One region of the Pseudoalteromonas sp. ECSMB14103 genome, then DNA from elsewhere that is predicted to be linked to it. Evidence: predicted binding sites of a transcription regulator. Region 1 holds the regulator's gene; the other holds the start of a gene.
What was found. The regulator LexA, encoded in region 1, represses DNA repair genes until DNA is damaged. The targets are predictions, from matches to a motif close to TACTGTATNNNNATACAGTA.
Positions count from the first base shown of each region.

Region 2: uvrD (DNA helicase II) is a predicted target of LexA. The motif match lies at 5,747-5,766, and genes of this name have one in related genera.

Region 1 is NZ_JWGY01000013.1:12,805-35,182, forward strand. Features, by position in the region: gene RF53_RS16850 (acyl-CoA desaturase) at 1-432, opposite strand, end outside; gene fabR (HTH-type transcriptional repressor FabR) at 559-1,173, shown strand; gene leuA (2-isopropylmalate synthase) at 1,586-3,139, shown strand; gene leuB (3-isopropylmalate dehydrogenase) at 3,136-4,212, shown strand; gene leuC (3-isopropylmalate dehydratase large subunit) at 4,268-5,668, shown strand; gene leuD (3-isopropylmalate dehydratase small subunit) at 5,668-6,267, shown strand; gene RF53_RS16880 (DUF3360 family protein) at 6,350-7,858, opposite strand; gene RF53_RS16885 (hypothetical protein) at 8,236-8,829, shown strand; gene RF53_RS16890 (hypothetical protein) at 8,835-9,197, opposite strand; gene RF53_RS16895 (tellurite resistance TerB family protein) at 9,295-9,741, shown strand; gene RF53_RS16900 (NADPH-dependent FMN reductase) at 9,753-10,319, opposite strand; gene RF53_RS16905 (LysR family transcriptional regulator) at 10,438-11,331, shown strand; gene RF53_RS16910 (hypothetical protein) at 11,440-11,811, opposite strand; gene RF53_RS16915 (S41 family peptidase) at 11,811-13,427, opposite strand; partial or broken gene RF53_RS16920 (endonuclease) at 13,574-14,023, opposite strand; partial or broken gene RF53_RS16925 (hypothetical protein) at 14,025-14,495, opposite strand; gene RF53_RS16930 (hypothetical protein) at 14,742-15,122, shown strand; gene RF53_RS16935 (PaaI family thioesterase) at 15,124-15,567, opposite strand; gene lexA (transcriptional repressor LexA) at 15,744-16,361, shown strand; gene coxB (cytochrome c oxidase subunit II) at 16,777-17,919, shown strand; gene ctaD (cytochrome c oxidase subunit I) at 17,919-19,511, shown strand; gene RF53_RS16955 (cytochrome c oxidase assembly protein) at 19,511-20,041, shown strand; gene RF53_RS16960 (cytochrome c oxidase subunit 3) at 20,077-20,952, shown strand; gene RF53_RS19700 (DUF2909 domain-containing protein) at 20,852-21,163, opposite strand; gene RF53_RS16965 (SURF1 family protein) at 21,178-21,918, shown strand; gene RF53_RS16970 (hypothetical protein) at 21,908-22,378, shown strand, end outside.
Region 2 is NZ_JWGY01000020.1:495-10,261, reverse strand. Features, by position in the region: gene RF53_RS19000 (nitroreductase family protein) at 1-472, shown strand, start outside; gene RF53_RS18995 (hypothetical protein) at 521-1,366, opposite strand; gene RF53_RS18990 (GNAT family N-acetyltransferase) at 1,467-3,539, opposite strand; gene uvrD (DNA helicase II) at 3,517-5,682, opposite strand; gene RF53_RS18980 (hypothetical protein) at 5,995-6,219, shown strand; gene RF53_RS18975 (YacL family protein) at 6,335-6,703, shown strand; gene RF53_RS18970 (dUTP diphosphatase) at 6,787-7,410, shown strand; gene yrfG (GMP/IMP nucleotidase) at 7,407-8,054, opposite strand; gene nudE (ADP compounds hydrolase NudE) at 8,117-8,689, shown strand; gene cysQ (3'(2'),5'-bisphosphate nucleotidase CysQ) at 8,682-9,485, shown strand; tRNA gene RF53_RS18950 (tRNA-Met) at 9,622-9,698, shown strand.

The DNA.
Region 1 (22,378 bases):
ACGCTGTAAATCACGACAATTACTGTAATCACCGTAGCTATCGCCTTGGTAGTCACGTAACATCCAGCCAATGTGGCTGTACCAAAAGCCATTGGTTGCGGCGTAAGGGTCTTTTATTGGGTCGTCAACGTGGCCATGGTGTATACGGTGATCGCTACTCCAGTGCAGAGCGCTGTTTTGCAACGCAAACGCACCGCCAAGGGCAAAAATAAATTCAACAGCAGGATGAGCATTATACGTTTTATGTGCCCATAAACGGTGGTAACCGGCTGTGATAGATAGGCCCGCAAAAAACATACAGGCTACAAAAGCAATCCAATGTGCGCTGGTAAATCCGTAGCTAATGCCATACCAAGGAACAAGTGTGATAGCCGCTAAAAAGGTAAGGCTAAAAAATAGGACGTTTGTCCAAATAATCGGTGGTTTATTCATCATTCTCAATCTCAGCGTACAACTGTAAGCTAAAATAGTATTTCAAACTCTCGCCGTCAAGTATTAGACTGGGGAATTGAGCTATTATCACTAAATATTAATATAAAATTATTCAGGGAGTTGTTGATGTCGGGTGTTAGAGCGCAACAGAAACAAAAAACACGACAAGCCTTAATTCAGGCGGCATTTAATCAGCTAAGTGCAGATCACAGCTTTTCGAATTTAAGTTTACGCGAAGTAGCCCGCGAAGCCGGCATTGCGCCCACCTCGTTTTATCGCCATTTTAAAGACATGAACGAGCTAGGTTTAACCATGGTAGACGAAGCCGGTTTAACCCTTCGCCAGCTAATGCGCCAAGCCCGAAGACGCATAGCAAACGACGGTGGCAGTGTAATCAACACCTCGGTTGTTACGTTTATGGAATTTATAGACAGCTCAAGCAACCAATTTAGGTTATTACTGCGTGAGCGCTCTGGCACATCTAAGGCATTTAGAGCCGCAGTCGCACGCGAAATCAAACACTTTATTTTAGAGCTTGCCCACTATTTAGAAAGCGAAACCAAGTGCGACGCCATGCACGCCTACATTCAATCAGAAGCCATGGTAACACTGGTGTTTAATGCCGGCGCAGAGGCGCTAGATATAGAAGGCCAACAACTTGACGAACTTGTTGAGCGTGTTATTTGGCAGCTGCGTTACATAACGCGTGGTGCAACCCATTATGTAAGAGAAACAAATTAAGTAACTTAGCCTAAAAAATAGTAAAAAGTTAATATAAGCAGAGCAGCTTGTTGAGATTATAAATTTAAGCGTGACTTAGCTTTTTTTTGATTTTAAAATCCCTTTTTCAGTAGTTTTTTGAATAATAAAATCTAAAATTGTATGGTGCGAAGTTGTTTTGTGAAATTTTTATGCTTGCTTCGATCTCTCTGTAATGTTAAAAATAGGCCTCACTGAACACACACACAAGAAACAAGATGCAAAATATTCGTTTAATTACACTAAAACTTAACCTCTTACTGCTATGGCAAGTAAGCGGGGATTAGTGTGTTTGCATTGAGTTGAACATTAAAAACCCCGCAATTGCGGGGTTTTTTTTATCTCGCGGCTGGGATAAATTGAAATTTGGGTAACATAGGAATGAGGGGCAGTTATGCAAGACAAAGATAAAGTATGGATTTTTGATACCACTTTACGTGATGGCGAGCAGGCACTTAAGGCAAGCCTTACTGAAGATGATAAAATTCAGTTAGCGCATACTATTAGCCGTTTGAATGTTGATGTGATGGAAGTGGGTTTTCCGGTATCCAGCCCTGCTGACTTTCGCTCGGTGCAACGAATTGCAACTGAAGTAAAAGGCCCAATTATTTGTGGCTTAGCACGTTCAGTAGCAAAAGATATTGAAGCCTGTGGTGAGGCACTTCGCACAGCACAGCAAAGCCGTATTCATACTTTTATTGCCACAAGCCCTTTGCACCTTGAACATAAATTACGTATGAGCCTAGATGACGCTACGGCCATGGCGGTTAAATCAATTAAATTAGCGCGCAACTACACAGACGATGTGGAGTTTTCGTGTGAAGATGCAGGGCGCACGCCGCACTGGGATTTATGTAAAATTGTTGAGCAGGCCATTAACGCAGGTGCCTCTACTATTAATTTACCCGACACCGTTGGCTTTGTAACGCCAGATGAATACGCCGCGATGATCCGCCATTTAATGAATAATGTGCCGAACATAGATAAAGCGCGTTTAAGTGTACATTGTCATAATGATTTAGGTTTAGCTGTAGCTAACTCGGTCGCCGCGGTACAAGCCGGTGCTCGCCAAATTGAATGTACAATAAATGGTATTGGTGAGCGTGCGGGTAACTGCTCGCTTGAAGAAGTGGCGATGATCATGAAAATGCGCAAAGACCACTTAAAAGTTCACACCGATATTAAAAGCGAAGAAATTTATCGCGCATCTCGCCAAGTGGCAAAAATTTGTAATATGCCAGTGCAGCCAAATAAAGCCATTGTGGGCGAAAACGCCTTTGCACATAGCTCGGGCATTCACCAAGATGGCGTATTAAAAGCACAAAATACCTACGAAATAATGTCGCCAGAAAGCGTAGGCGTACCAAACAACCAATTAAATATGACTTCGCGTTCGGGCCGTCATGTTATTGAGCACCGCTTAGAAGAGTTAGGGTATCAAAAAGCGGACTACGATATGGACAGCCTATACGAAAGCTTTTTAGCCCTAGCTGATCAAAAAGGCACGGTGTACGACTACGACCTTGAAGCCATGATTTACTTAAATCAAATTAACGACAAAGATGAAAAATACCAGTTAGAGTTTGTTAACTCAGCGTCTAACTCGCAATCGGTAGCCAGCTCTACTATTGGTATGGTGATTGATGGCGAAGTTAAACAAGAAGCCGCAACAGGTAATGGCCCAGTAGAGGCGTCGTTTGCAGCTATTGAGCGCTTAACCGGTATGAGCGTTGAAATGATTGAATACAACTTAGAAGCGACAGGCCAAGGCGCAAGCTCGCTAGGCCAAGTAAATATTATAGCTAAATACGATGGCCGCCCTTACCACGGTGCGGGTATTGCTGCGGATGTGGTAGAAGCGTCGGTACGCGCCATGATCCGTGTTTACAACTTAATTTATCGTGCACAAAAAGTGTCTGATTTAAAACAACAAAGGAAAGCAGGATGAGTAAAACAAACTACAGCGTTGCCGTATTAGCAGGCGACGGTATTGGCCCAGAAGTAATGGCAGCAGCAGAGCAAGTACTTGATGCTGTGAGCAATAAGTTTGGTTTTACTCTAAACCGCGAGCATCATGCTATTGGTGGTGCAGCCATTGATGAATTTGGTGAAGCATTACCACCAAAAACACTGAGCGCGTGCGAAAACGCTGATGCTATTTTATTTGGCTCAGTAGGTGGCCCTAAGTGGGAAAACCTTCCACCAAATGAGCAGCCTGAGCGTGCATCGCTTTTACCGCTTCGTAAGCACTTTGGTTTGTTTTGTAATTTACGCCCAGCACAGTTATTACCAGCATTAAGTGCAGCGTCGCCACTTCGCGCTGATATTAGCGAAAAAGGCTTTGATATTTTATGTGTACGCGAGCTTACCGGCGGCATTTACTTTGGTGAAAAAGGGCGAGGTGGCGAAGGCGAAGAAGAGTTTGCATTTGATACGCAAAACTACTCGCGTAAAGAAATTGAACGCATTGCCCGCTTTGCTTTTGAAGCAGCAAAATTACGTAGTAACCATGTTACCTCTGTTGATAAAGCCAACGTACTTGCATCAAGCGTATTATGGCGTGAAGTAGTCACTGAAGTAAGTAAAGACTACCCAGAAGTCAGCCTAGATTACATATACGTAGATAACGCAGCTATGCAATTAGTTAAACAGCCTAGCCAGTTTGACGTGCTACTTTGCGATAACTTATTTGGTGATATTTTGTCAGATGAGTGTGCGATGATCACAGGCTCAATGGGCTTATTACCATCGGCAAGCTTAAATCAATCGGGCTTTGGTTTGTACGAACCTGCTGGTGGCTCAGCGCCAGATATTGCAGGTAAAGGCGTTGCAAACCCGATTGCACAAATTTTAAGTGCCGCACTGATGCTACGTTACTCATTAGGGCAAGACGAAGCAGCACGCACCATTGAAAAAGCCGTAGCCGAAGCCGTAGAAGCAGGCGTTGGCACGCCAGATATCTACCCACAAGGTGGATACAGCACAAGCGATGTGGCAGCTGCCATCGTTTCACGTATTTAATTATTAAAGCCGCGGCACCGTTATGCTGCGCCTTAACAAAGTAGGGAATTAGCAAGTGGCCCAAACGTTATACGACAAAATTTGGCAAGCACATACCGTTGCCAGCATAAACGAGCAAACTGATTTACTTTATATTGACCGCCATTTAGTACACGAGGTGACATCACCACAGGCTTTTGCTGGCCTACGTGAAAAAAACCGTACGGTACGTTGCCCAGAAAAAACCTTTGCAACAATGGATCATAACGTATCGACTAAAAGCCGATCACTTGATGCCGCAAGCGAAGTCTCTAAAAACCAGTTAATGGCACTAGATGCGAACTGTAAAGAGTTTGGCATTGTACTTTACGATTTAAACTCAATTAACCAAGGTATTGTGCATGTAATGGGCCCAGAGCAAGGTATTACACTGCCTGGCACTACCATTGTATGTGGTGATAGCCATACTTCTACGCATGGTGCGTTTGGCGCATTAGCACATGGTATTGGTACGTCTGAGGTTGAGCACGTATTAGCTACGCAAACACTACAGCAAAAAAAGGCAAAATCGTTAAAAATTCAAATTAACGGTGTGCTTCGCCCAACGGTAACTTCTAAAGATTTAATTATGGCGGTTATAGGCAAGTTAGGTACCGCTGGTGGTACAGGTTATGTAGCTGAATTTTGCGGTGAAGGCATTGAAGCACTTTCAATGGAAGCCCGTATGACGCTATGTAACATGAGCATAGAAATGGGTGCTAAAGCGGGTTTAATAGCACCAGATCAAATTACGTATGATTACTTAAAAGGTCGTCCGTTTGCACCAAAAGGCGCAGATTTTGATGCAGCAGTTGAATATTGGGAAACATTAAAAACAGATGAAGGTGCACACTTTGATTTAGTTGTTGAGCTTGAAGCTGACGACATTCAGCCACAAATTACCTGGGGTACAAGCCCAGAGCAAGTAATTGGTGTTGATGAATGCATACCAGACCCAGACCAAGAGCCAGATTTAATTAAAGCCGACGCTATTCGCAGCGCACTTAGATACATGGACTTAAAAGCGGGCGATAAATTATCAAGCGCGAAAGTAGATACCGTCTTTATTGGCTCATGTACAAATAGCCGTATTGAAGATTTACGTGCCGCGGCAAAAATTGTTGAAGGCAAGCAAGTAGTAGCTGGCATAGAGGCATTAATTGTACCGGGCTCTGGTCTTGTTAAAAAGCAAGCCGAAGACGAAGGCTTAGCCGATATTTTTAAAGCGGCAGGTTTTGAGTGGCGCGAGCCGGGCTGTTCAATGTGTTTAGCAATGAACGACGACCGCTTAGAGGCGGGCAAACGCTGTGCATCTACGTCTAACCGTAACTTTGAAGGTCGCCAAGGTCGTGGCGGACGTACACATTTAGTAAGCCCTGCAATGGCGGCAGCCGCTGCAATACATGGTCACTTTGTTGATATAAGAGGAGAAGCCTAATGAGCGTATTTTTTAGTGGCTTAATGGCCCCACTTGATAAAAACAATGTAGATACAGACCAAATTATCCCAAAGCAGTTTTTAACATCAACTAGCCGTGATGGTTTTGATGCAGCACTATTTTACGATTGGCGTTACCTAGAAAACGGCGAACCAAATCCTGATTTTATTTTAAACCGCCCATGCTACCAAGGTGCGCAAATATTATTAACGCGTGATAACTTTGGTTGTGGCTCATCACGTGAGCATGCACCGTGGGCGCTTAAGCAATATGGTTTTGAAGTAATTTTAGCGGAAAGCTTTGCCGATATTTTCTTTAATAACTGTGGCAACAACCAAATGCTAGCCATTGCGCTTCCGGCTGATACGCTTGAGCAATTGTTTGTACTTAGTGAGCAACACGACGATATAAACATTCAAATCGATCTTGAAAACCAAACACTATCAAGCGATAAATTTGCGCCAATTAGTTTTGATATTCGTAAAGACGTAAAAGAGCGTTTATTAAGTGGCTTAGACTTTATTGGTGTGACCGAAACGCTAAATCCACAAATTGATGCGTTTGAAAAACAACTTGCTGCTGAGCGCCCTTGGCAGTAACGAAAAGCAATTAATTACATATGAAAACAAAGCGCGGCTGAGTATATAAGCCGCGCTTTTTTATGTTTAAGTTTTCTAATTATTAATGTCTAAAATCTGCCATTAGCGCGGGTATGCCTGGCAGCATACCAACAATAGCCATTACCGTAGTTAAAACTACAAACATAATGAGCGGGATAACCCAGCGGCTCATTTTGGTTAAGTTAGCACTGCGTTCTTTACAGCCAATTAAGCCTAAGTTATCAAGCAGCATAGTTAGAGACCAACCAAAAGCAGGGTTAACCAAGCTTGAGGCAAATACCACAATAGCGGCCGATTGCGTTGTTTTACCTTCGCGCGTCATTTCCATACCGGCCTCAAGCAGCGGAATAAACACACCAACAATAAGCGCAACACAAAGCACGGGTTGCCATATGGCTAAATCCATTGGGTAGCCCCATAAACCCGCAACAATACAAAATACGGCTGTTAAAATGGCGCCCGCCGGAATAGGGCGTTTAGCAATAGCGGCAGGAACAATGTAAGTCCCCCACGATGAGGTAAAGTTAGCACCACCGGCCAGCGAGCCAAAGGTTTGTCTAACCGATGCGCTTAGCATGGTGTCGTCTATGTTCATTTGAACTTTTTCAGTGCGTTGCGGGTAACTAATTTTTTGAAAAACTTGATGCCCTAAAAAATCCGGTGACCACATAGCTACAGCCAATACCGCAAACGGCAGCACAACCACAAAGCTTTCAAGCGTTGGTAGGCCCAGCATCCAACCTGTGTTTTCGCCCCACCAATAAGCTGGGTTCATATTTGGTAAGCCCGGCGCGGTATTAAATTCAAACGGCGCACCGAGTGCAAATGCAACCACACCGCCAATAAGGCAGCTAAGCGGCACAGCTAACCAGCGCTTTTTAAAGTGCTCAAGTAACGCATACAATAAAATGGTCGCCAAAATAACAATAAACGCAATGTGCGCCATATCAATGGCCTCAGCCCATGCAAACAGTTTTTTAACCTGCGAAATTGTGCCAATAAAGCCTAAATATATAAGTAAGCCCCCGCACACGCCTTTACTCGTTAAGCGTGCCAGCAAGCTCCCTCCTTTGGTTATGGCTAAAATAAAGCCAAAGGCACCAATCAGTAAGCCAAACGCCATAGGATGGCCGCCAGCGGCAACCACAATAGGAATAAGTGGAATAAGTGGGCCATGAGTACCCGCTAAGTTAGCGGTAGGTAAAATAATGCCCGAAAACAAAATAATAAAAATAGAAACAATCAGTAATTCATAGCGTACGTTCTCTAACACAAACGCATCGCTTAAACCTAGTGGCGCTGCAAATGTAGCGGCAATAGCACCCACCATAACCACTTTACCAATAGTGCCCGCCATGGCTGGAATCGTGTCTTCAAATTCAAAGCGGTAGTCTCTAAAAGGTAAATTAGGCCGCCAGCGCTTAGGCTGCATAATTTGTAGCTCGTGCTCTAGGTATTCGTCGCGGGTATTAAACTCTGAACTGGGTTTATGGTTGTTTTGATAGCTGTTGGTATTGTCGTGCAATGTACTTTTGTGATCTGAGTTGTGACCCTTTGGGGTTACTGACATAGTCCCTCCTGTTACTCGTTGCTTATTTACTAATACGGCTTTTGTTAAAGCAAATGAATAGTGAAGGGGCAGGGTAGATCAGCTTTTACTCAGGAATGTATAGGCAAAAGGTCGTGTATGAAGAAAAAGGAAGTCAATATACCAACAATCATTTATGTATAGTTAAAAACAATCAATAAAATTCATTGTTAATCAGATTGTTATGTTTTTTCTGTATAGGGTGAAAGTAAATTTATTGCAGCTTTTTACAATATAAGCCATTAGTCTAATAACAAAGAGATTACTTATATTCAGCTGTTTTTAGCCACTTGTCGCAGCTACTTCCTATTATTAACTTAAACCGCTATGGTATTAAAAAACTATTATAAGAGTACTTTATGAAATTATTAACGGCAGCAACGTTATTACTTGCTTCATCAGCCGCTATTGCGCGCCCTGCGCCTTTGGTATCTATACCAACACACGATGAATTTTTTAATAATATAGCAGCGTATTGTGGGAAAGCGTTTGAGGGCAAAGTAAGCGTAGATAACGCAAAAGGCCCAAGCTCATTTGATAATAAAAAGTTAGTTATGCATGTTCGTAAATGCACAGATAGCGAGCTGCAAGTGCCATTTCATGTGGGTGATGATGCATCGCGTACGTGGATCATTACTAAAACGGGCAGTGGTTTGAGCTTAAAGCATGATCATCGCCATAAAGATGGCACAGACGACGTATCTACTATGTATGGCGGTCATACACTTGATGCGGGTTTTGCACAAATGCAGTCTTTCCCGGCCGATCAATACTCTAAAGAATTATTTGTAGCACAAGGTATTGCACAGTCGGCAGGTAATACATGGCAAATGTATATTTATCCTGAGGTATTTACGTATCGGTTAATTCGCCAAGGGCGCGAGTTTAAGGTGGACTTTGATTTAACTAAACCTATTACGCCACCGGCTGCACCATGGGGATACGAAGAGTAAGCTTATTATTCAGGCTCTTCGCATTGCAATAAAACCGTTAAAGGTGGTTGATAAGCGCGTGGTTTAGTAGGAAAACGTTCGTACTCTTGCACGCCTTCAAGCACTTTTAACATAAAGGTGTTGCCACGGCATAACCTGTCTGCATGGCGCAGTAAAAACATACTTTGATTAGCAAAGTGTTTGTAATCGTCTGATTGTATTTCTATTTTATAATTGCTGTTGTCAATTTTGGTTTGATAATAATGAACTTTGTTATCAAAGTCGTATGATTTTTCTTTTTCGACGGTGTCGGCCAGTGCAGTGCCTGTATTCGAAAGGCCCACCAGTACGCAACTAATGATAAAGCGCGGTGAATATAACCCTTTCATAAAATGTATCCTTTAATTTGCGAACTTAATACCCATTAAATACTCATACAAGTTCGGTTTATGTACGTTAAGTCTAACACCCAAAAGAGATAATGTGATGTTCAAACAAATAAAACAGCTTTTTACAGCATTCGATGATCCAGCGCCAAGTATAGAGCCACACGATTTAAAAACAGCGGTAGCAGCGTTGCTAATTGAAGTGATGCGTGCAGATACCAAGCTCGACCATGATGAACAACACACCCTGACTGTAACCTTAAAAAAGTATTTTAATTTAACAGATTCTGAGGTTGAAGAACTCACTACCAATGCAGCAAGTAGCTTAGATGGTGCAATTGATTACTTTCAGTTTTCAAAACAGATTAATGAGCATTGCAGTGCGGCAGAGCGAATAGAGATAATAGAATTGCTGTGGCGTTTAGCCTACGCAGACGGTGAAATAGACCCACAAGAAGAGTACGTAATACGTAAAATAGCGGGTCTATTATATGTAACGCATGTTGATTTTATCGCCGCAAAAATAGCGGCGACAAAGCAAAAGTAAAGCGTATAAGGTTACTTTAATTTGCTTGCAACACTGACTAATTGATGAGCAAGCGAAGATACTTTATCAGCTACTTCTGGGTCGCTAATTTGGCCATTGTCATCAAAAACAGAAAACGCAGACGGTACAGCAAGTTGGTCGGCAAGCACTAACGAACCAATGCCGCTTAAAATATCACGTACGTGGTTTAAACCGCGTAAACCTCCTAATCCACCCGGTGAAGTAGCAAATAAGGCCACAACTTTATTACGAAACGCCGGTACTGCACCTTGCTCAGTGCGTGACGCCCAATCTATAGCGTTTTTCAATGGCGCAGTGATCGAGCCGTTATACTCTGGGCTTGCCAGTAAAATACCATCTGCAGAGCGAAGTTTGTCTTTTAAACGTTGTGCATCAGCGGGTGTGCCTTGTGCTTCAATGTCCTCGTTAAATAGTGGAATATCTAACTCGTTTAACTGAATAACTTCTACTTCAGCGCCTGTTTGCAGAGCAAAACGTGCTGCTTCATTAATAAGTTTTTGATTAAAGCTTTCTTTGCGTAAGCTGCCCGCAAGCGCGATAATTTTTGGTGCTGACATGAGTTTGGCCTTTTTATGTTTTAAGTTACATACCTAATGTAGCAAACTTTTACTTGTAGAAAACCCAAATAAACGCAACACTTATGTGCGTATATGCACACAAGTAAAGGCAGATCGCATGGCAATAAAATTTGATGACTGGCAAGACGTAAAAGTGGCCTTTGAAGTGGCGCGGCTTGGCACGCTTACAGCTGCAGCAGAGGCACTAAATGTGCACCATAGTACAGTACTAAGACGAATTAATAGCCTTGAAAAAAACCTAGATACGCGCTTGTTTCATCGCCATGCTCGTGGTTACAAGGTAACCGAAATAGGCGCTAAATTATTTGCGACAGCGCAAACTATAGATACCTCGCTCGAACAGCTACATAACGATATTGCCGCTGCCGACAGTACTTTACGCGGAAGTTTATTACTTACTACGGTGAGTGGGTTTATTGATGTTATGGGTGATGTATGTGAGCAATTTCAGGCATTACACCCACAAGTGCAGCTTGAAGTTATTTTGGAGCAAAAACGCTTGCGGCTCGATCACGGGCAAGCACATATTGCGCTTCGTGCAGGGCCTAAACCTGATGAAGGGGATTACATAGCTCAGCACTTAGCAAAGCTTACATCGGGTTTATATGCTAACAAACGCTACATTACAAAGCATGGCATGCCTAAATCACTAGGTGATTTATTGCAGCATAATTTTGTATCCGGAGTGGCGGGATATAATGCGCGGGTACCTTATTTTGCTTGGGCAGACGAAAACATTCCTGCATCGCAAATCAAATTACGTGTATCAGAAACTGCCGAGGCTACACGCGCGATTATTAAAGGCTTAGGGATTGGTGGTTTACAACATGATGTAGCAGCGCAATATAGCGATTTGGTTCCTGTGCTACATAATGAATTAAATTGGCCCACCGATGTGTGGTTAGTGACCCACCATTTAGTGCATCGCACCGCGAAAGTACAAGCTTTTGCAGGCTTATTAAAGGCGCATTTTAATAAACTTGCTAAGTAAAAAAATTGAAGGGCTCCCGATCGAGTTATTTTTTGGCAATTAGCATTTAAACAGTTTTACAATGAAAAGGCGTACAACAACAAGTTGTACGCCTTTTTAGTTTTTAAATTACTGTGCTTTACAACTTACGTTTTTAAGCTCAATAGTGAGATCTTTTTTAGGGTAATACAGCACGCATTGCTCGCCAATAATTTGCAAAACAAACTTTTCTGACTTGATATTATGCGCGCCCATAATGGGCATACCATTGGGATCTTTACTTGTACCATGGCTTAGTAAAAGCTCACTGCGTTTCGTAAAAACGGTGTCGGCCAGTGTAACAAGCGTACCGCCTTTAGCTTTTATTATTGCCTGTTGCAGCACAGTTATAACGCCTGGGTTAACCTCTGTTAATAGCGCAGGCTTTGCAACGGCATTACTCATACTATTACACCCTCCTATACTTATTAATACAGTGAGTACCGCCAGTAACTTTACCATTATTGCTCCTTAGACAACGTAGGCCATGTAAGGTCCATGTTACCGCGGGTAAGATCATTTGGTGCGTTTAAAGGCTGCAGTTTTTCGCCCGTTGCAGCAAAGCTTGGTACATCTACTTTACTATTAGCGACCGTTGTTGTGATTGGGCACTCGCCGTTATTATCTATATGAAAAAGTGCTGTAGATAGTAACCCTTCGTTGCTATCACCAAGTTGATTATCAAAGTCATCACTAACAACACACCCTTGTACATCGGCATTAAATTGTGGTGTTGGTGTTGGGGTAAAGCCTGCGGCATATTCGCCAAAGCCTTTACTGTTAACGCCACTAAATTGAATGGTGTAGTAGGTTGTTCCACAGTTGTGTGTAGGCGTAAATCCGTATGGTTTACCACAGGTTGTGTCGCCAATAAGTACCACCTCTGCATCTATTCCCTTTAAGCCATTAATAAATGCTTCAGAGGCTGAACAGGTACCTGATGTACTTAGTACATACACTTTAGATAAGTTTAAATCAGGTAATTTATCGCCAGTACTAAAAAACGTTGAGTAATCTATTTCTTCGTCAATAAACGGAAATGGAGAATCGACAGGCTGTTTATCATTTTGTTGCGTTTGATAGTAAAAGCGGTTTTGTACATTGGCACTTCCTGCCACCATATACGCTAGCTGCGCAGACAGCGCTAATAAACCACCGCCGTTGTATCTAAAATCAATAACGAGTTCGTCTACGTTATCGGTTCTAAATTTATTTACTGCATCAATTAGGCCCTCTTGGGCAATACCTATATGGCTATTAAACTGCATATAACCAACGCGCGTGTTATTGCTTGTTACAATCGTTTTTACATTTTGAACAGGCGTTTGCTCAATGTTACCCGCTGTGACGTTAAATGTTTTTTCCGTGCCGTCGTTACTGCGAACAACAATTGTATGCGAATCACCGTTGGTTGGGCTAAATAAGCCTTCGTTTAAAGTATCAATCCCGGCTTGGGTATTGGTATTAATACTTACGCCATCCACTTCAAGTACGGTATCGCCTCGTTGAAAGCCAATTTGGCTTGCTGGTGAGTCATCTTCAAGGTAAGCAACACGTAAAATTCTATCGGCTGAATCACCAATAAATGCCCAGTTAATACCATAACCAGAGGTAACGCCCGATTGTGCTTCTTGGAAGTAATCTTCAGAGGGTTCTGAAAAATGAAAGTTATCTTTTTTAGCGCCTGAATCGGTTAGCTCTTCGGTTTTTAGTTGAGCAAAATAGTCAGCGACGGTATCGAACGATTCAGGGTCGTTATCGGCTATTTCGTCATACCACAGGTATGTTTCGTCGCTCCATGAGCGAAGCCATAGTTTTTCGTATAAGGCTGAACCAGCTTGGTCAGGGTAAGGCTCATTATTATTAAACGGGTCGTTACCTGTACGTGGGTTTTCGCAAAAGTTTTTGAGTTCGTCTGAAGGTTCAAATACACCGGCAGTCCATGTCGGTGTGCTACTTGTAGGTGGCGTGACAGGCGCTGGTGTAGTGTTGCTACCTCCGCCTCCACCACAACCTGTTAAAGCAAAAACTGAGAGCGCGCTAATAATTGCAAGCGATAGAGTGTTGTTTTTAAACATATTCGGTACTTCCTGTAAATAAGTTGTTTAAAATACTACAACACCTGATTATTTATTCAACGTTTTGCTTTTTCTTTATGTAAATAATTGTGTCATTTTTTATTGGTAAAGCAGTATTTTAAGTTCGCTTATTAGCGGGAATATCATTACATTTTTTGTATAGTGCTTTTTAGTGCTAGGTCTTGCTTTTGCCACGCATTAAAAAGTTTTTGTTGTTGTTTTGAAATTTTTAAACCATAGGTTTTTTGCATGTAAGCATAGGCGTCGGCAATTTTTTTACGGGCATAAAATGGTGGCTCAACAACACGTTGCTTAAAGTTTACTTTTACATCGCATTGGCCGTATTGAGTCGCGGCTCCACCTAGCATGCCAAAACGATAATTAGAGCGGTCAGCATTTATTTCGCCAATTGCGGGGGCTAAGTTATTTATATCAGCTTCCATTTTTCGAAATTTTTCGCTGACTTTACGACAGTTTTTCCGCCCACCATTTTGCCAACATTGTAGTTGATGCCCAAACTCCCATGCCGATACAATATGCTCCCATTCAATACGTAAAGCGCGCTTGTTTACTTTGCCTGAGCGGGTAAATGTATTACAATGTATCGTTAAATTGTACTTTCCATACATCTTTTTTATAACCGCTTTCTCTTGGCCCTAAACCTAATAAAGTTGTACTTACTGGTTGAGCATCAATAAGTAAATGCGCGTGTGCATTAGCAATTATTTGCTGTTTGTTGGGGGCTTTGAATGGTTGCCCAGTCATGCCATTAAAACTTTGAGGGTTGCCTTCACTGGTTACAGTTATAAGTGGGGTAGATAAAAAATGCGCAAAGGTTATCTTAGTCGGATTAGTTACTTGTGAAACAATATTATCAATTGATGCGACGTAATCGCTGCTTTTAAAGGGGTTAGCCAGGGTGCGTGTTGCTAAGTGTTTACCATGTACTTTTTCAAGCGGAATAGCACTCATAACCAAACCGCCAAGCAACCAAGCTAGTATTTGTATTCCTAATAAATAGCCCAACCATTTATGAAGTTTACGTGCTGGTTTAAAAATTTTTTTCATGTGTGTTTATCTTATTATTTTTACAAAACATTTTACGCGATGGTTGAGCAAGGTGAGTGCGACAAAATGTCGCACTAGTGCATTAAAATAGCGTTTCAGCACAATAGCGCCAATTGTAAGTAGCAATCGCACTCTAAAATAAGAGTATTACCATATAAAACGTCTATTTATAGGGTGTTGATTTGGTATAAAGGTAAAACTGCGTTAAAGTTTGCATGGTAACCATTAGAGGATAAATACGAGACAATGTCGGAAATTCAATTTTTAAATGTAGATCTAGAGCTTGAGTCAAAACAAGATATTAGTGTGCTGGTGGCCGACCTAAAAAAAGTCGCAACGATTTTACATTATGACAAAGACGAATACCGTCAATTAGCACGTATTGAGGTAGCTGGCGATGTAAAATCACCAGACAAAGCAATAAACCATATATGTGAGCTTATTGAGTCATGTTCACGCAATGCATTAAAGCAATGGTTAAGCTGCTCACGTAGAACGTTTGATATAGGGTTTGAGTCAGGCACGTCGCCAAAATGTTTTAATCAAGCTTTACATGCAGATACACTACTGCGTATATCTGCTATTGGCGCGGGTATGGAAATAACAATTTACCCTCTCGAAAAATAACTTACGTCTTTCGCTCAACAACGGCTGCGGTCATTTTCGATACGCAGCACAGCTCGTTGCGGCTGTTTGTGATTTTTATTTCCCAAACAGAGCTTCGTTTTCCAATATGAAATGCGCGTGCTGTTGCTGTTAATGTACCATTGCGAGAAGCCTTTAAATGGCTTGCACTTATTTCTTGCCCAACACAGTAAAACTTTGTGAAATCAACCACAAAATTAGCAGCATAGCTCGCTACGGTTTCGGCGAGTACAACGTTTGCGCCGCCATGAACCATGCCAATAGGGTTATGGTGTGCAGGGATTGCAGGCATAGTTGCTACTAAGTAATCGTCGCCTATCTCTGTTATTTCTATCCCCATGGTTTTCATTAGCGTCCCTTGGCCATTAATGCCTTCGTCCAATTGTTTACACAATGCTAATGTAATGGGTTGATGCCAAATACTCATATAGATTCCTTTAAATTTATTGTAGCAAGTTACTATTTTTATAGGCTATTTTATAAAGCCTCTAAAATGTACACGTAAGGAAGTAATTTAGCTATTTGAACGGATAATTTAAATTTGCGATTTTTATTTAACTGTATATACTCACAGTTAAATGTACTGTATGGAAAACCAGTTGTATGCGCCCATTAACTAAACGCCAAGCTCAAATACTCGAATTAATTAAAGTGTTTATTAAAGACACTGGTATGCCGCCTACACGTGCCGAAATAGCACAAACGTTAGGGTTTAAAAGTGCAAATGCCGCTGAGGAACATTTAAAAGCCCTTGCCAAAAAAGGGGTGATTAAAATGAAACCTGGCGCAAGCCGTGGAATTCAACTTGTTGAAGAAGAGGAGCCAGAACAATTAGGTTTACCGCTTATTGGCCGAGTTGCGGCAGGTTCACCTATTTTGGCGCAAGAACATGTTGAAAGCCACTGTAAAATTGACCCATTAATGTTTAAACCAGCTGCCGACTTTTTACTGCGCGTAAATGGTATGAGTATGAAAGATATAGGCATTATGGATGGCGATTTACTTGCTGTGCATAAAACACAAGTGGCTGAAAATGGTCAAGTTGTGGTTGCCCGTGTTGATGACGATGTAACCGTAAAACGCATTGAAAAAGCGGGTCGTCAGGTGTTGCTTCATGCCGAAAATGACGAGTTTGCACCAATTAAGGTCGATCTTGAAACTGAGTCGTTCAACATTGAAGGCTTAGCAGTGGGTGTAATTCGTAACGCGGACTGGATGTAGTTTTTCTTATTTTATAAAAAGCGCACTTTTTTGGTGCGCTTTTTTTATTTTTAAAATTTTGTTTTTTTTTTATTCACACTCTTTCATTTCATCCTTAGCCCTTACCACCTCTCGATTTGAGCCATTTTCTTCTATGTTCAACTAAGTCAACTCTCTACTTTTTATATATTTATTGTTTGTTTTTAATACAAAAAACTTGCATGGTGGTTAAATATTAACTAATTGTTAATAAGCTGACGCTGGCAATACTCATCGCTTTTAAGTTTTGAGCACACACAATAAACTTTTGCTAGCGCAGTGAATGCCAATTTTTATAAATAAAACGGCATTAATAAAAAAATAAAAATAACGAATTGGCGTTTAAGCCGTATGCCTCTTCGCTTTGCACTAGCAACAGCATCAAAGGAGTCGTCACATGGGTAAACTTAGTTGTACCTTGTGGCTTATATTGTGTGTTTTTCCGCAGTTAGCCTTGGCAAATAGCCAATTTAATATGCGTAAGGGCGTTACAGATATAAGTGAAAATGTTTACGAATTACACATGACCATATTTTTTATATGTTGTGTGATTGGGATAATAGTGTTTGCCATTATGCTTTGGGCACTCATTCATCATCGCAAATCTAAAGGAGCGGTTCCCGCTCAATTCCACGAAAGCACCAAAGTAGAAATTCTTTGGACCGCCATTCCATTTGTTATTTTAATTGCAATGGCAGTGCCAGCTACAAAAACCTTAATCGCTATGGAAGATGCCAGTAAAGCCGACTTAACAATTAAAGTTACAGGTTCACAGTGGAAATGGCATTATGAATATATGGGAGAAGATGTAGAGTTTTACTCAATGCTTGCAACTCCTCAGGATGAAATAACTAATTTAGCTGATAAAAACCCAAATTATTTACTTGAGGTAGACAAACCCCTCGTACTGCCAATTAATCAAAAAATTCGTTTTTTAATGACCTCAGATGATGTTATCCACTCTTGGTGGGTACCAGACTTTGCCGTTAAAAAAGACGCCAACCCAGGCTTTATTAACGAAACATGGACCAACATAAACGAAGAAGGCATTTACCGGGGTCAGTGTGCCGAGCTGTGCGGTAAGGATCACGGGTTTATGCCCGTTGTGGTAGAGGCCAAATCTGAGGCTGACTTTAAAGTATGGTTGGCCGATGCTAAACAAGCTAAGCAACAAGCAGCTTTAGCTGATGCCGCTTTACTTGATCAAACATTACCTAAAGAAGAGCTAATGGAGCTGGGCGCTCAAGTATACATGGCAAGTTGTGCAGCATGTCATCAACCTACAGGGTTAGGGCTACCGGGCGTATTTCCGGCTCTAAAAGGCAGCCCAATTGTACTTGGCGATATCAAAGGTCATATAGACATACTTATCCATGGGAGCCCAGGTACGGCAATGCAATCATTTGCCAAGCAGTTATCTATAAAACAATTGGCTGCGGTTATTACTTACAAGCGAAATGCATGGGGTAACGATACCGGTGATGTTATTCAGCCTAGTGAGATTCAAGCAGCACTTGATGCCGACGTGGAGGCTAACTAATGAGTAGCATAGCAGAACAACCAAACGCCAATGAAGCGCATCATGCTCATCATCCAGCTAAAGGCTTTAAGCGCTGGCTTTATACAACAAATCATAAAGATATTGGCAGTTTATATTTAATATTTTCGTTGACCATGTTTTTAATTGGTGGCGCCATGGCTATGGTGATCAGGGCCGAATTATTTCAGCCAGGGTTGCAGTTGGTCGATCCCCACTTTTTTAATCAAATGACTACAGTTCACGGTTTAATAATGGTGTTTGGCGCCGTTATGCCTGCCTTTACGGGATTAGCCAATTGGATGATACCGTTAATGATAGGTGCGCCAGATATGGCATTACCTAGAATGAATAACTGGAGCTTTTGGATCTTACCTTTCGCATTCTTAATTTTGCTTGCTTCTTTATTTATGCCTGGAGGAGGTCCTGCTTTTGGCTGGACCTTCTATGCTCCGCTTTCAACCACATACAGTAACGACAATACTGCCTTGTTTGTATTTGCGGTGCACATAATGGGTATTAGCTCAATTATGGGTGCTATTAATGTGGTTGTGACTATAGTTAATTTGCGTGCACCTGGCATGACGTGGATGAAACTTCCCCTGTTTGTATGGACATGGCTAATAACGGCATTTTTACTCATTGCTGTTATGCCCGTTTTGGCAGGGGCGGTGACCATGGTTTTAACCGATAAATATTTTGCGACTAGCTTTTTTGACGCTGCCGGCGGTGGCGATCCGGTGATGTTCCAGCATATATTTTGGTTTTTTGGTCACCCCGAAGTTTACATCATGATTTTGCCAGCGTTTGGTATCATTTCAACCATAGTGCCTACTTTTTCGCGTAAAAAGCTATTTGGCTATGCATCTATGGTTTATGCCACGTCATCTATAGCATTACTAAGCTTTATTGTGTGGGCGCATCACATGTTTACCACCGGTATGCCGGTAGCTGCAGAGCTATTTTTTATGTACTCCACAATGCTGATATCGGTACCTACCGGCGTGAAAGTATTTAATTGGGTAGCCACCATGTGGCGCGGTTCTATTAGCTTTGAAGTCCCTATGATGTTCAGTATTGCTTTTATAGTGCTGTTCACATTAGGTGGTTTTTCAGGGTTGATGCTTGCTATTACTCCCGCTGATTTTCAATACCACGACACTTATTTTGTAGTGGCTCATTTTCATTATGTATTAGTGACAGGGGCGGTATTTTCAATCATGGCCGGTGCTTATTACTGGCTGCCAAAATGGACTGGCAATATGTTTAATATCACGCTGGCTAAGTGGCATTTTTGGTTGTCGTTAGTCAGTGTAAATGTGCTGTTTTTTCCAATGCATTTTGTGGGTTTGGCTGGTATGCCTCGTCGTATTCCTGATTATGCACTGCAATTTGCAGACTTCAACGCAATTATAAGTATTGGTGGTTTTGCATTTGGTTTATCTCAGCTGTTGTTTGTAGTGGTTGTCTTTAAATGTGCAAGAGGCGGCGAAAAAGTCCCTGCAAAAGTATGGGATGGCGCTGAAGGGTTAGAGTGGGAAGTTGAATCCCCTGCGCCTTACCATACCTTTTCAACACCACCGGAAATTAAATAATGACCCACGCACCGCTCCTTAAACGCTTGATTATTATCAGCATAGGTATGTTTGCGTTTGCGTTTGCCTTAGTGCCGTTATACGACGTGTTTTGTGACTTAACCGGGCTAAATGGTAAGCCATCGTTAGAGCAAGCGCAGCAAAGTAGCGTGATTGAGCAAACAAGGGACGTTAGCGTGAGTTTTACAACTCATGCACAAAGCGGTGCACCTTTTGAGGTGAAATCAAAAGAGTACAGTGTGGTTGTGAAACCCGGAGAAATGCGAGAAGTCGTTTTTAGCGCAAAAAATAGTAGTGAACTCGATAAAGTTATGCAGGCAGTACCGTCTGTTTCACCAGGCAAAGCGGCAAAATATTTACACAAAATGGCCTGCTTTTGCTTTGATCAACAACCCCTAAAAGCGGGGGAAGAGCTCGAATTTAAATTGCTTTTTTATGTTGATACAGCGCTTCCAAGTGATGTTGAAGAGCTAACTTTGTCTTACACCGTATTTGATATTAGTGAGCAACTAGTTGCCAGTAATAACTAGCAACAAACACTAGTGCGAAACTAGGAGCAAGTAAAATGAATCAAGAACATGAGCATTATTACGTACCAGAGCAAAGCCCGTGGCCCATTGTAGGAGCGGTTGCGTTGTTTTTTATCGCCGTAGGCGCAGGCTTAACAGTTATGGAAGTTGGCAAGGAAGGGGGGAGCGGTGTTTATTTACTTTATGCCGGTATAGCCGTTCTTTTATATATGTTATTTGGCTGGTTTAAAAATGTTATTCACGAGTCAGGCCAAGGGTTGTACTCAGCACAAATGGATCGTTCTTTTCGACAAGGCATGAGCTGGTTCATTTTTTCTGAGGTTATGTTTTTTATGGCCTTTTTTGGTGCGTTATTTTATGCACGTATGATTTCGGTGCCCTGGTTGGGGGGCGCGGGTAACAATGCTATGACTAATGAAGTGTTGTGGCCTACCTTTGAAGCTATGTGGCCTTTGGTTGTTACACCTTCCGGTGACACAACCCAAGCTATGGGGTGGCAAGGCCTACCATTAATCAATACGTTAATTTTAATCGCTTCATCGGTCACGTTACATTTTGCCCATGTTGCAATGGAAAACAACAAACGTAAACCACTGAAAGTGTTTTTAGGACTTACGGTGTTATTAGGCGTGTGCTTTTTAGCATTGCAGGTAGAGGAATACGTTCATGCATACAATGACTTAAATTTAACATTAGATGCCGGTGTGTACGGTAATACATTCTTTTTGCTTACAGGCTTTCATGGCATGCATGTCACACTCGGAGCCATACTTTTATTTGTTATTTTAATACGAATATTAAAAGGTCATTTTACCAAAGAAAAGCACTTTGCGTTTCAAGCTGCTGCTTGGTATTGGCATTTTGTTGATGTGGTATGGCTGTGTTTATTTGTGTTTGTATATGTGCTGTAACGTTGATCGGCGAGCTATTTGCCTTTATATAACCAAGCTTAACTGCTGCGATTGCGACCACTAATACAACAACCGAAAACAACACTCGGCGTCCTAAAAAGTGAGACATAGGTCGCCCGTTTGTTTTCCCAGACACCATAATAAATAGCGCTCTAAATAAGTTAAAAAGTATAAACATTAACAACAGTACAATAATAATTTTAATAATCACTGAGTTGACCCTTTATGCAAGTAGTTTTAAGGCACAAACAAAAGCTTAGTTCAATAATCACAATTTGCATGGTTGTGGTTGTCGTGCTGGTATGTGTGCGCCTAGGTTTTTGGCAATTAGAACGAGGTGAAAAAAAACAGCAACAGCTCACTGCTATTGCTCAAATACAAACTCATGGTGTTATGAGTTGGTCGCAGTTGCTTAATTTACCAAAGCAGTGGAATAAAACCGGTGTACTAGTCGAGCTTAAAGGGACACTTTTAAGCGAACATTACTGGTTGTTAGATAATCAAGTATATAACGGACAAGTGGGTTACGACCTACTCGCCCTGTTAAAACCAAATAATGATATGCGTGCAGTATTGGTTAATTTAGGTTGGGTGAGAGCCCCGCTATCACGGGATATTTTACCTGCAGTAGTTATGCCCCAAGGTGAGTTTACGGTCAAAGCACAAATTAAAGAGAATAACCTCAGTAGTTTTACCCTAGAAGATAAGACCTCGAGTGGTGATTTGCCCAAACGCATTCAATCAATCGACTTAAGCTTTATACAATCACACACTAATTTCCCATTGGTTAACTTTATGGCTTACCGCCAAGGTGAGGGTGATGAAATTGCGATACCGCATTACGAAGCGGTTGTAATGAGCCCACAAAAACATAACGCCTATGCGGTGCAGTGGTTTTTAATCGCCTTTGCATGTGTTGTTGTAGCCATTTTTGCGAGTAAAAAAAGGAATAAAAATGAAAAATAAACCCCTTTTATTGTTTGTAACCTGTTGTGCTATCCCTTTGTTTTTAGCCTATAGCGCGCTCAAATTCGATTGGTTACCTAGTGCGGTTACAAATCACGGTGAATTTCTAAATGAAGAGATAAAACTAGAAAACTGGCAACAAAATAATCCTAAACAATGGACTATAGCACTTAATTATTCGAGTGAGTGCAGTGCGTCATGTAACGAGCAACTTGAGGCGCTTAATAATTTGTATATAGCGCTTGGTAAAAATCAAGGAAAGGTAGATATGGCTGTTATGGGAAGTCCTTCACAAGCTGACTTACCGTGGAAAAAAATGGCCCAGCAAGCAAGCTTGACCCCCGCAAGTTTGTATTTAATTGATCATATGGGGCTTGTGGTACTTGAGTACCCATACAAAGCAAAGCCTCAAGAAAACCGCTTAGTTCAAAAAGGGCTATTAAAGGATTTAAAAAAACTA
Region 2 (9,767 bases), on a different contig from region 1:
ACACGATACATTTGCTAACAACCATCAGTTTAATCAGCATCATGCTAAAGAAGCATCGCATACATTATTACTTGCTTATGATCCTAAGTTTACGAAAGAAAAATTTTCTAAGCGTGTCGATGTAGAAGTCAGCTCTGGCCATTTACCAGCAGATATGCGCGATAACTTTATGGGTGCATATGCATTTGCTGAAATGAACACAGATGAGAAAGGTTACAACGGTAGTTGGACTAAAGCGCAGGTTTACTTAGCACTTGGTAATGTGCTGCACACATTAGCGCGATTGAACATAGCGTCGACTCCAATGGAAGGCGTTGACCCGGAGCTAATTAGTGAGAAGTTTAATGCTGAACTTGACGGTCATATTTGTGAAGTTGCACTAGCAATGGGTTACCCTAATACCGACGAAGACTGGAACCATGGTTTGCCAAAGGCGCGTTTAGCGGTAGAAGATATTATAACAACCGTATAGCATAAAAAACTTTATTAAAAAGCCGAGGCTATCTCGGCTTTTTTGTGTCTAAAATAAGCCATACGCTTCCGTATTTTCAGTTTTTACCTGTAGTTCAGTCGGCTTAAATATGGAACTTGGATCGATAAGCACACTATGATTTTTTGCCATTTTTATTAAGCCTCGCATCATACCTTTAGTTTGTGGGTCTATATCAAAGCCTATATCAGTTAGCTTATCTAATGGTTTTATATCTTCTTTTTTATAATCTAGGCTGTCTTCAACTTTATCGACCAGCAACCCCACATGAGGGTTTATACCGTCTTTCGTTGTGAATACAATAATTGGTTTGTAATCCAAAGTTATTTGCTCTTGTGCTGATTCAAACAGTCTCTCTAACTGAGCAAGACTGCTACGTTTTATCTTACTAAGTAAATAGCTTACCTGTTTATGTTCACCTTGCCTGTGAGCAGTTACGGCTTGTCTAGCTTGTTCTAGTAATAATTCAAAAGGCTCATTAAAGCGTGACATAGTAAGTTTTAAATCAGGGTTGTCTGTATTGAACTCCTGAAAAAAAACAATAAAGTCTTGAAGCTCAGTTTCATTAATAACTAATTTTTCTGATTGATTTAAGAGGTTTGTTTCGAGTGTATTAAACCATTTGGTTTGTTTGTCTTGCCAGGATCTTAGCTGTTTTAAAATATGTTTGTTGCTTTGCTCTGTTGATATATTATTTAAGATAATTCCTAAATCGAAAACTGGCGTAGGGATATCCATATAATCTTTAACACCAATAAAGCTTTTGTTGTTGTTTGGTAGTGTTGTGAGATTATTATCAAAGCGCTCGGTTAATAAGATATCAAGTATTTTCAGTGAAATTGTTTTGGAGCCCACTTTAAAGTTTATTAATTCCATGCCTTTATCTTAATTTACCCATTAATGTATTAAGAATAGAACAAATCTACCAAATAGCTTAAGTAACTGTGGTAATTAATCATTGTATTAAGGGGGTGGGTTATTTAATGGCTTTAGCTAACTTTAACACTGCTTGTTTAAAGCATGTTTCAAGCTCTTTTTTGCCTTGTATATTTAATTGCTCAATGACGTTTGTATCGCTTTCATTTTGCAAAATTAAGCTAATTAATAGTTGCTTATCACTTTGCGTTAAACAATTAACAACAGAGGGTGCCAGAGTTACAACTTGCCAAATAGTAGCTGTAATACTAAATCGCGAAAAGTGATTATTAAGTTGTCGTATTAAACGTTTTTTGATGTCTGAACTGATAGGTCTATCTGTAAACGAGGAAATAAGTACATTTACAAGCTGCCAATCAAGGTGTTTAAAGTGTGTGAGTAAAGCATAAAATATATCGGTTTGAAATTCAGCTTTTAATCGTTTCAGTGTACCCGTATTGTTGTTTAAACATTTCACAACGAGTGCTGAATGCTCGCCAGTGCTTTTATCTTTTTGATAACCCAGCTTTATAGTGCTAAACCCTTGGCTTTGCCAAAATTTTAATAGCTCAGCCGTAGCGCCAAAACTAGCACCAAACCAATAGCACTCATTACTTACTCTTGATTCGCAAAAACTCAGTAGGGCTTTACCTACTCCTTGACTGTGAAGATTAGGGGCAACAGCAATTCTTACTACTCGAGCAGAGAGTTGGGTAAGGCACTGGGGATCACTGCTTAGCTGCGAGAGAGTTTGTGCCATTAGGTGCCCTTGTGGGCGGCGTTCACCTTTAAGCACCTCCTCAGTTAGCTCGAGGGGTAACCCGCCTTCTATTGTAACTAAACACACCCCCACTAGGTGATTATGTGTTTGGGTTATGAACAATCGTTGTGAGGGTGCATCAAGTAGTTGGCGTAAATCGTTAACGCTACTTTGGTAATGTGCTAAGGCAAGTAATGCAATAACCTGCTCAAGTAACAGCTCGTCATTTGTGAGTTGTTGCTGAGTAATTTCACTGTGGACTAGGTTATTTAAGCCATTGCTTTGTATTTCTTCGTACTGTGCTTCGAGTGCGAGCAAAGTGCGTATATAGCGCTCTAGCGGGTCGGCTTTTGCAAACCTTAACGGTTCATCAAGTGTGATAATATTAGCGGCTTTATACTTTGCTTTAATGTACTGACTAAACCTAATTGTATAGCCTCTACCATTACCCTCATAACCTACTAAAGTACTTGCAAATACAATGCGCGGATACTGTTTTAGCATTTTTAATAACAGAGGAACTGGAATAGCAGCCGCCTCGTCAACAAGTAATAAATCACACTCTGGCAACGAGTCTAATAATGAATCTGGAGCAATATACTGCAAATTAGCAAGTTGCTTACTTTTACCATCAAAGGGTATGTTTAACTCATTACTTAAATGTTTAAAGCTGCTATGAGTGGCTTTAAATTGTGTACTGCAAAGTAGTATTTTTTTATCGATAAGCTTGGCGGTAGCAAGTCCAAGCGCTGCTGATTTACCACGACCTCTGTCGGCATTAATGAGTAAAGGGCGATTGGCGCGACCATGAGCCACTTTAATTATATTTTCTACACAATGCTGTTGCGGTTCAAAATCTATTTTATTGGCAGAGCTTTCTCTGCTGATATTACCTGTACAGCCATGTAATTCACTAAAGTGATAAGCGGGTAACGATTGTACAACGCGGGCAATGCGTTCATTAAAAAAGCTATAGCTTACTTTATGACCGTGAGACTGCACTGTGCTTAAGGCAGGATCTGGCCAAGTTGAAAGCTCGCTTAGCTCTGGTAGCAGTAAATATAAAATACCGCCTGCTTTTACCGTACCTGCAATAGCTGCTAATTTATCAGGGTGCAAGCCACTAAAGCCATCGTATACGGCGTGAGAATATTCTTGCCCTAAAATTTGATGAGTACGATTAGGCCACTGCGCGTTATTTAATGTGGTATTTTTAGAAACGACGAGTGTGTTTTCAGTTTGAAGTAATTCACCTAACAGCTCGTAGCACCAAACAGTACTGCCAGTAATAAGCACTAGTTGACGATGATGAGCGCCAACCAGTGTTTTTTCTAGTGAGTTTATGTGAGCTTTATACAGCTTGTAATCGTGCATAAGCCGTTACTAACCATTTACTGCCAAGGTCGTCAAAGTTTACCTGTACACGCGACTGTGCACCGCTACCTTCATAGTTAAGTACCGTGCCAATACCAAACTTAGCATGCAGTACACGTTGACCTAAGTTAAAGCCGCTGTCTTCAAAGGCAGCATGGCTTACTGATGCACTAAAGCGACCTGCTGCCGGTGGTCGCGAAACTTGCGTTTTGATACGAATTTCTTCAACGCAGTCTTCAGGGATTTCGCGTAAGAAACGTGAAGGACTGTGGTACTTCTCTTGTCCATAAAGGCGGCGGCTTTCGGCGTGGCTAATGTATAATTTATCCATTGCACGGGTCATACCTACGTAACAAAGACGACGTTCTTCTTCCAAACGGCCAGACTCTTCATTACTTTGCTGCGATGGGAACATGCCTTCTTCTACGCCCACCATAAATACAAGCGGGAATTCTAAGCCTTTAGCTGAATGCAGAGTCATCATCTGCACGGCATCTTCGTGCTCGTCGGCTTGTCCTTCGCCAGATTCAAGCGAGGTATAGGCTAAAAAGCCTTGCAGTGGTGAGCTAAACTCTTCTTCTTCAGGGAGTTCGTATTGATCACACGCGCTTATAAGTTCTTCTAAGTTTTCTACACGGGCGCGGCCTTTTTCGCCTTTTTCAGCTTGATACATAGCCATAAGGCCAGAGGTTTGAATTGTGTATTTAGCTTGTTCTTGTAAAGTAAGATCGCTAATCTTGTCTTCAATGTGCTCAACAAGCTCTACAAACTTTGTTACAGCGCCAGCTGCTCGGCCCGATAAGTGCTGTTGTTCAACAATAGCTTTAGCTGCGTACCAAAGCGGAAGTGACTCAGCACGTGCACAATCACGTATATGACTTAATGTTTTATCGCCAATACCGCGAGCAGGAGTATTGATTACACGCTCAAATGCGGCGTCGTCTTGGCGATTACCTACTAAGCGTAAGTACGATAGCGCATCTTTAATTTCTTGACGCTCGAAGAATCGCATACCACCGTAAATGCGATATTTTAAGCCTTCTTGCAGCATGGCTTCCTCGAGTACACGAGATTGCGCGTTACTACGGTATAAAATAGCGGCGTCTTGCAACGCGTTACCAGCATTTAACCAACTACGTAATTTGCTACTCACAAAGCGGGCTTCGTCTAGCTCGTTAAAGGCGGCATAAATTGATATAGGCTCGCCTTCGTTACCATCGGTCCATAAGCTTTTTCCCATACGCTCGGAGTTATTTTTTATAAGCGCATTAGATGCTTTAAGAATAGTTGCGGTTGAACGGTAGTTTTGTTCAAGGCGAATGGTTTCAGCATCAAAGTCAGTTAAAAAACGTTTTATGTTTTCTATTTTAGCGCCGCGCCAGCCGTAAATACTTTGGTCGTCGTCGCCAACAATCATTATGCTGCTTGTGTCGCCGGCAAGTAACTTTAACCATGCGTACTGAATGGTATTAGTATCTTGAAACTCGTCTACTAGCATGTGGGCAAAGCGCTGTTGGTAGTGGCGAAGTAACGTCGGGTTATTTTTTAATACTTCATAGCTGCGTAGCAGTATTTCAGCAAAATCGACCAAACCAGCCCTGTCACACGCTTCCTGGTAGGCGGCATATACACGCAGCATCATTTGCTCGTTTATATCATAAGCTTGAATATCTTTAGGGCGAAGTGCTTCGTCTTTTTTAGCGCTTATGTACCAACCAAACTGTTTTGCAGGCCACTTTTTATCATCAATATTCATTGATTTTAATAAGCGCTTGATCATACGAAGTTGGTCATCAGAATCTAAAATTTGAAAGGCTTCTGGTAAGTTAGCTTCACGGTGATGAGCACGTAGAATACGGTGTGATAAGCCATGGAAAGTACCAATCCACATCCCGCCAACCGGTGCTTTTAAGGTTTCTTCAACGCGGGTACGCATTTCTTTAGCTGCTTTATTGGTAAAAGTTACCGCAAAAATACTATAAGCTGATGCTTGTTCAACTTGCATAAGCCACGCGATACGATGAACTAACACTCGTGTTTTACCAGACCCAGCACCGGCCAATACCAGCATGTTTTGTAATGGGGCTGCAACGGCATCGCGTTGTTTGTCATTTAAGCCGTCGAGTAATTCTGAAACGTCCATCGTTACGCCTTTTTAATCAATATTGAGGGCAGTATAACAGGTGTTTTTGTTAGGCTAAATAAAATACTGTTTTTATGAACAGCTATTATAAAAATAGCCTCTAAAACCAATCAGCTGGATAGTTTTTGGCGTGGATAAGTGACTAAAATTAATAATAAAAATAATCAAATTGACCTATATTTAGTAAAAAATATCAAAGTAATTAGTGAGTCGTAATTTAACTAACTGATTTTTAAGCTTTAATAAATTGGCATAAAGTGTGATAGTAAGTAGATAACTAAAATTTAAAATTAATTAACTACAGAGGTGAGTATGGCTGATCAAGGGTCTGGCGGTAATGTGATTGCTGCATTGTGTAATATATTTTTTCCTGGTTTAGGACAACTAGTACAAGGGCGTATTTTAGCGGCTATATTTTTTGCGCTAGCTATTGTTATAAGTTACGCACTTATTTACGTACTCGTTGGTTTTGTATTAGTACCTATTATTTATTTATGGTCGATAATAGATGCGGCACGATACCGCTCGCGAAGTTAGGTATTTAAACGTTTTACAAAAATAGCGCCCAATGGCGCTATTTTGTTTTTTAGGATCGGCGTTACAGCTAATTTACGGGTATAATCGCGTTATTAACGTTTAATAAGTAATAGCTATGGAATATCAATTTATACGTGACCCTATTAGTGGTTTACGAATTAAAATAAGCAGCGAACACGCAATAATAGGTCGTTGGTTAAACGAAGAAATTGGCAAAGACAAAGTCGCTATGGTGCAAGCACTTATTGTGTCTGTCAAAACGAGTTTTGAGCCAGTTACTCTAAAAGGCCAAGAAATAGATTTAATTTTATCTAAAGATGAGGCCTTATTTGAGGCTCATGCTCTGCACCAAGACAGCGAAGACTTAATTGCCTATCAAGATGATGATTTAATGCTTGAAGAGAACGACTTAAGCAGTGGTTGTGGTTTTGAAGACTTTATTGATTTAATCGAGTCGTGGGCTGAGTTTACCAGTAATCGATAAAAATAATTAAAACAGACATAGCAAATGCAAAAACAGCGCTTTCTCTGTATTATTAAAACAACTAAAAAACGACAGGAATTGATATGTCTGCCAATTTAAATAAGCTAGTAGTCATGCTAGAAATGCAAAACGCCATGAATACAAAAGTGCATGAACAATGGTTTACACAAGGGTTTGAATGGTATCGCGCTATTTGGGTTGAGTGTGCCGAAATGCTAGATCATCATGGCTGGAAGTGGTGGAAAAAACAAACACCCGATACCGAGCAAGTTATTTTAGAATTGGTTGATATTTTTCACTTTGGTTTGTCGCTACGTATTGACGGAAAAACAAGCTATCAAGACTTAGCAAAGCAATTAGAAAGTGAGTTGAGCCAAGTACAGCAAGCTGATGACTTTAAACAAACGTTAGAAATACTTGCGGCATCTGCTGTTGCAGATAAAGCGTTTAATGCATCAGCATTTGCCGGTTGTATGGCACAAATGGGCATGGATATTGACGATTTATACCGTGGTTATGTTGGTAAAAATACCTTAAACTTTTTTCGCCAAGACCATGGTTATAAAGACGGTAGCTACATTAAAGTGTGGAACGGGCAAGAAGATAACGAGCACTTAGTGGAAGTAGTTAAAAGCCTTGATACCGAACATGCAGACTTTGCAAAGTTAGTTTATCAAGGCCTTGAGGCACGTTACCCTAAAAGCTAAATAATAGTGCGGTAGTCGGTTACATTTAAGTAATCGGCTATTTCGTTGTGTGGTTGCTGACTGTCGGGGTTGGCAACCGCAAGTAAGTGTCCAATGCCGTATTCTTTTGCGGCATTTAATACAGCTACGCTGTCATCAACAAATAAAGTACGTGTTTTGTTAAATCCTAAATCATTTTGTACTTGGTGCCATAAACTTTGCTGCTCTTTACTAACGCCATATTCATGAGTCGACACTACACCATCTAAATAATTATCGATTGCGGTGTGTTCAAATTTCATCATGACGTTTTCTGGATGTGCGTTGGTAAGCAATATAAGCTCTTTTCCTGCTTTTTTTAGCTCCGTTAAAAAATAGGGTACGTCGTCACGAACTCTTATAAGGTGCTGTGTTTCTCGCTTTAAATCCATAATTGGTAATTTAAGCTGATCTTCCCAATAATCTAAGCAATACCACTCAATTTGGCCGCTTACAGCTTGGTAGCGTTTAAAAATATCTTCTTTTGCTTCGCTCAGGCTTATATTTTTCGCTAAGGCGTGTTGCTGTGGAAGAACAGTTAACCAAAAATGGCTGTCATAATGTAAATCGAGGAGTGTTCCGTCCATATCAAGTAAAACGGTATCGATTTTTGACCAATTTAGCATGGGCTTTTCCCTGTGAAAAGTTTATGATTAAGCACAACTGCCATGATAGCAAATTAACGCCAATGACACAGAAAAAGCATCCAACACCTCCTCAAATCCTAAGTAATAATGTTGTCGCTAAAAGTCGCCTATTTACTGTGGAATCTTTAGAGCTAAAATTTTCGAATGACGAAGAGCGTCAGTATGAACGTATTCGAGGTGGTGGGAGAGGCGCTGTAATGATTGTGCCTATAACGGCTGATAACGAAATGCTGCTAGTGCGTGAGTATTGCGCGGGCACCAATGACTACCAGCTAGGCTTTCCTAAAGGACTGATCGACCCAGGCGAAACACCAGAGCAAGCTGCTAATAGAGAACTTAAAGAAGAAGTAGGTTTTGGCGCAGACTTTTTTAAACCATTAAAAACAGTGACCATGGCACCTAGTTATTTTAATGCCACCATGCATATTTTATTTGCTAAGCAATTATATCCGCAAACACTTCCAGGCGACGAGCCTGAGCCTTTAGTTGTTGTTAAGTGGCCATTAACGCAATGGCAGTCATTATTAGAGCAAGATGATTTTACCGAAGCACGAAGTGTTGCCGCTTTGCTATTATTAGATAAGTACTTAGCATCTGGAGCTGCCGATGAATAAATTATTAGAACCTTGTATTGAATTAGCCGAACGTGCAGGCGATGCCATTATGGCTATATACAAAAAAGATGATATTGGCCAACAAGAAAAGTCAGACCACACACCAGTAACTAAAGCCGATTTAGCTGCAAATGATGTGCTTGTTGCAGGCTTAAAGGCACTTGCGCCCGATATTCCTATTATGTCGGAAGAAACACCTATTCCTGCATTAGCCGATAGGCAAGATTGGCAGCGTTATTGGTTACTTGATCCCATGGATGGCACAGGTGAATTTATTTTAGAAAGTGGTGATTTTGCGGTAAACATTGCGCTTATTGAAAATAACCACCCTGTGTTGGGTGTAATTCATTGGCCGTCGAAAGGTATTACTTACTTTGCGAGTGCTAAAAATGGTGCTTTTAAGCGTGAAGAAAAGAGCGACACACGAATATACGTAGCTCCGCCTGAAAGTTTAACACTAGCGGTAAGTCGCCGTCAGAAAATTGAGTCGGTGAGTCAATACTTAAATAGCCAATTTACAACTATTGCAGTTGGTTCGTGCTCGTTAAAAGCATGTATTGTTGCTGAGGGTAAAGCGGACTGCTTTTTAAGAATAGGCCCAACGGGTGAGTGGGATACAGGGGCTTCACAAGTTATTGTAGAAGAAGCGGGCGGCTGCATTACTGATGCAGAGTTTAACCCTTTAACCTATAACCAACGTGAGAGCACTGAAAACCCAGACTTTATTGTAATGGGTCACCCTGATTGGGAGTTTCAAAAAATGATTACTCCTCACCAAAGAGCGAGTATAGAATAGAGTTTTGATTGCTTTTTGTTCACTTGAACAGTTTTAGGTAGTTAAAGCCTTGCATTATAAGTTTATTCCTATATAGTAGCGCTCTCTTCAAGGCAGGCTCGTAAATATTACGAAAATGTTTTAAAGAAATTACAGGCGCGGGATGGAGCAGCCTGGTAGCTCGTCGGGCTCATAACCCGAAGGTCGTCGGTTCAAATCCGGCTCCCGCAACCAATTTCCTTTATGGGGTGAGGTTACTGTAAACTCTAACTTAAGAGATTAAATTAAGTAGTCGATAGACTT